Regions from separate parts of the Lysinibacillus sp. NPDC092081 genome, predicted to be linked through region 1. Evidence: predicted binding sites of a transcription regulator. Region 1 holds the regulator's gene; the other holds the start of a gene.
What was found. The regulator Rex, encoded in region 1, represses fermentation and respiration genes when NADH is low (regulators of the CRP and FNR family bind a similar motif). The targets are predictions, from matches to a motif close to TTGTGAAATATTTCACAA.
Positions count from the first base shown of each region.

Region 2: a site for Rex is predicted at 990-1,007, ahead of ACIQLB_RS21105 (cytochrome ubiquinol oxidase subunit I). Genes of this name have one in related genera too.

Region 1 covers NZ_JBIVRU010000019.1:5,723-8,134, forward strand. Annotated here, with positions in the region: gene ACIQLB_RS20160 (ABC transporter ATP-binding protein) at 1-859, opposite strand, end outside; gene ACIQLB_RS20165 (redox-sensing transcriptional repressor Rex) at 1,089-1,724, shown strand; gene ACIQLB_RS20170 (twin-arginine translocase TatA/TatE family subunit) at 1,879-2,094, shown strand; gene tatC (twin-arginine translocase subunit TatC) at 2,115-2,412, shown strand, end outside.
Region 2 covers NZ_JBIVRU010000021.1:46,806-49,217, forward strand. Annotated here, with positions in the region: gene ACIQLB_RS21105 (cytochrome ubiquinol oxidase subunit I) at 1-739, opposite strand, end outside; gene ACIQLB_RS21110 (diacylglycerol kinase) at 1,132-2,046, opposite strand; gene ACIQLB_RS21115 (thioredoxin family protein) at 2,177-2,412, opposite strand, start outside.

The DNA.
Region 1 (2,412 bases):
CACGAGCAATGTTTTTTTGAACAAATTCTTCAAGCTTGGCCTTCTCATCTTGCTGTCGTTCATAAACCTTCAAATCACGCTCATAATTTTTCGCTTTTTCATCTAGATAGGCACTATAATTGCCTGTATATTTTGTGACGCGATGACGAGAAACTTCGTAGACAATGGAAACAACCTGGTCTAAGAAGTAGCGGTCATGAGAAACAATTAGAATAGCCCCTTCATAGCCTTTTAAATATGATTCCAACCAAGAGAGGGTTTCAATATCTAAATGGTTAGTAGGTTCATCGAGTATTAATAGGTCAGGTTTACTTAACAGAAGCTTAGCAAGTGCTAACCGAGTTCGTTGTCCCCCTGATAGTGAGCTAATTGGCTTTTCGTAATCCTCAGGATAAAACTGCATGCCATGAAGTACAGAACGTGTATCAGATTCAAATTGATAGCCACCCGCATCCTTAAAATTATGCTGCAAATGATCGTATTCAGACATTATTTTTGCATATAAAGTAGGATTTTCATAAACAGCTGGGTCGGCCATTTGTTGTTCTAATGATCGGAGTGCTTGTTCTTGGGCAATAAGCGGCTCAAAAATTGTCATCATTTCATCCCAAATCGACAATGTTGAGTTTAATCCAGCATGCTGCTCCAAATATCCAATTTGTATACCTTTAGGGATAATAATATCGCCAGAGTCATATGACAGTTGACCAGCAATTATTTTAAGTAAAGTGGACTTACCAGCACCGTTACGACCTACTAATGCAACGCGGTCACGATGTTGAACCTCTAATTTTACGCCACTCAAAATTTCATCTGCAAGGAAGGATTTATATAGTTGATTGACTTGTAAAACAATCATTCTCGACACCTCAATTCTTCCTTAGTGTAATAGATGTACGATTTGCATGCAATGTCGGTGCTTTACTTATTCCAAGCTGTCATGTAAGATTGAAACGATTTCTCTTTAGTTAGTGGCGTAAAAGCGCCATTAACTAAAGGGAAATACTACAGTGAATATTATAAACTGAGAAATAGTTAATTAAGCGTGTATCATAAATAGATTTGATACTCTATAAGGAGGAAAAAGTTTGAAACAAGAATTAAAAATTCCACAAGCCACTACGAAAAGACTTCCTCTTTACTATCGATTTATCCAAAACTTTGCACAAGAAGGCATGGAACGCATTTCGTCGAAAGAACTGAGTGAAGCGATGAAAATTGATTCTGCAACTATTCGCCGTGATTTTTCTTATTTTGGTGCTCTTGGGAAAAAGGGATATGGCTATGATGTGCAGCATCTCTTACAGTTTTTTAGCCAAACGCTCGATCAACATGAAGCGACAAAAGTAGCGTTAATTGGGGTAGGGAATTTAGGTAGTGCTTTATTAAAATACAATTTCCAAAAAAATCATAATACCCATATCGTTGTGGCATTTGATTCAAAGGCCCCAAAAGAAGGGAAGATGATTAGCAATATTCCAGTTTTTCATCCGGATTTATTGGAAGAAAAGTATGCAGAATATGGAGCGGAGCTTGCAATTTTAACAGTTTCACCACGCTCTGCACAGAAAATGGCTGATAGATTAGTGGCAATGAATGCAAAAGGGATTTTGAACTTTACGCCAGAGCGTATTACGGTACCAGATAAAATGCAACTTTTAACAATCGATTTGTCGGTAGAGTTGCAGGCACTTATTTATTTAATTCGTAATCAGGAAGAGTGATAATTGTACATAATTTAAAGTATAGCTCTCACAGTTTCTGTAAAATAGGTATGAAGTAAAATGCGAAAGTGACGAAAAAATTTCACATATTATTAGTTAGCCAAATAATCATATATGAGTTAAAATGAATCATATATAAGAGGAGGTGGCTGAAATGGGTATCGGTCCTATGAGCATGGTCATTATCGGAATTGTAGCAATCTTAATTTTTGGTCCTAAAAAGTTACCAGAGTTAGGGAAAGCTATGGGTTCTACACTTCGTGAGTTTAAAAATGCTACTAAAGGGTTAGTAGACGATGAAGATAATGATAAGAAGAAAGTCATCGAACACGATGATAAAAAGAAAGTCATCGAACACGATGATAAGTAACTGAAGGATGTCTTCCTAATATGAATACAAACGATCAAACTGTCATTGAGCATATAGAAGAATTAAGGAAACGACTTTACTTTGCAGTCGTTTTCTTTGTTATTGCGATTGTTGGGGCGTTTTTTTTATCGGAGCCGCTTATTCATTTTTTACAAAGTAGTGAAACAGCACAAAGCTTCTCGTTAAACGCTTTCAGGATCACAGATTCTATTAAAATTTATTTTCAAATGATTCTTTATATTGCTTTTTTGTTGACTTCTCCGATTATTTTATATCAGCTATGGGCATTTATTTCACCAGGATTATATGAAAAAGAAC
Region 2 (2,412 bases), on a different contig from region 1:
CTGCTAAATATTTTCCTGAAAAGTCTCCAATAATCGCTGATGCAATGGAGAAAATCAGGCCTATCTTCATAAGTAGTAATAAAGATTTTTTATGATATACATGCTTAGAACCTCTAAGCAGACGGTATCCTGCAATGGATGCTAACACAAATGCGGACGTCATATAGGCTGTAACGAGAACATGCGCAACCTTTGTCGGCATTGCTGGATTAAACATGGCTAAAAAAGGTTGAATATTCACAAGCTGTCCGTCCACAATGTCAAATCCTTGTGGCGCATTCATAAACGCATTGACAATTGTTATAAACACAGCTGACATCGATGCACCGATAGCTACTGGAATTAACAGTAGCATATGCTTTTTCTGACTATCGAAGCGATCCCAAGTATATAGGTAGATGCCTAGAAAGATGGCTTCGAAGAAAAATGCAAACGTTTCCATAAAAAGTGGTAATGCAATTGTTTGGCCGGCAAGTTGCATAAAATTCGGCCATAGTAAAGACAACTGTAAGCCAATAGCTGTCCCTGTTACAACGCCGACTGCAACCGTAATAACAAAACCTCGTGCCCAACGTCTTGCCATTAAAATATAGTGCTCATCATTCTTTTTATACCCAGTCCATTGTGCAATCATAATCATTAATGGGACACCCACACCAATCGTTGCATAAATAATATGGAACGATAAGGTTAGCTCCGTTAATGCTCTACTCCAAAAGACTGCTGATTCATTCACCATTTCATTGCCCCCCTAACCTCCAAATATTCTTCCAAGTATGGAAAGTAGCATGATAATTGCAACACCAAAGCTTAGCCAAATGAGCTTTCTTTCCTGTGACTTATACAAAGGCAACACTTCCTTTCCCTTATCCATACCCCCATTTTCCACTATTCCAACGAAAAAAACCTTTATAACGGACCGAAATTTCGGCCTATTATAAAGGTTTCAAATTTTGTTCAAGTAATATACGCACATTTGCCAAACATTTTTCTTAATTCATTCACAATACCAATTATTAGAAATTTTAATATCTATATACGGATTTTTTACCAATTTAAACCATGAATAAACTTTCGCCTAAATTAAACAAGGCTCCCTCCTAAATTGAGTAGAGCCCTGTTTTAAATTCATTACATGCGGTCTTCTTCACGAATATCTGCTAGTGGAACAAAAATCTCAATATGGCGCTTTAAGTTTTCAAATGTAGCAGGTGCATCTCCACCATACTCACCATCTAAGTTTAAATGTATTTCATCTTCAGTAGATACTTTTACGACACTTGCCTTTTTATAAATCACACGATCATCATTCAAATGCTCGCCTCTTAATGCCATTGCGGCAAGCTGAATAAATTCAGGCAGGCTTACTTTTTTCAATACTAATAAAGTAAAGTAGCCATCATTAATACTTGCGTCAGGTGCAAGCTTTTCAAAACCACCCACTGAATTTGTTAAGCCGCATAAAAACATCATGGCATCCCCATCAAACACTTCCCCATCATATTCGATACGCATATGGGAAGCTTTGATCGATGGGATCATTTCTACTGCTTTTACGTAATAAGCTAGCTGTCCTAGCATTGTTTTCATTTTACTTGGCACTTCATAAGTTAACTCTGTAATACGTCCGCCAGCGGCAATATTGATGAAATAGCGTTCCCCATTTAATAAACCAACATCTACCGGCAACGTTTCACCTTTAATAATGATGTCAACGGCAGCTTCAATATTTCGGGGAATATGCACGGCACGGGCAAAGTCATTCGTTGTGCCCATCGGAATTAAACCTACTTTCGGGCGATTCTCAAATGAACTCACACCTGAAACAACTTCATTTAATGTGCCATCTCCACCAACTGCAATGATTATATCAAAGCCACGTTCAACTGCATCTTTTGCTGCAATGGTTGCATCGCCTTCACAGGTCGTTGCGTGACAAGATGTCTCATAGCCTGTTACCTCTAATTTTGCCAGTACTTCTGGTAAATGCTTTTTAAACGCTTCACGCCCAGATGTAGGATTATAAATGATTCTTGCTCGTTTCATAACATACCTTCCTGCTTCATAAGATTCTATTTCTTTCAACGAATTATTCATTTAAATGTTGCATTAAGCTTCCAATAATCAACAAAAAGGCTTGTCCTCAAGCTCTGACATGCGGCCTTATGATTTACAATTATTGCAATGCAGCTGTTACTTGCTTTTTAAAATCCTCATAAACAAATGTCCAATATGATCTGTTCGTAATATTTTCTTCACGAATTTCAGCATATAGTGCTTTTTGTGCATCTTCAAATGTAGGATCTTCTTTATCAGGTAAAGTAGCTCGTTTACTCACTACTAGTTCCTGTAATTCTGGTGCACGTGGACCCCATTTTCCAACAACCTGACCAGCATCATCTAATAAAATAT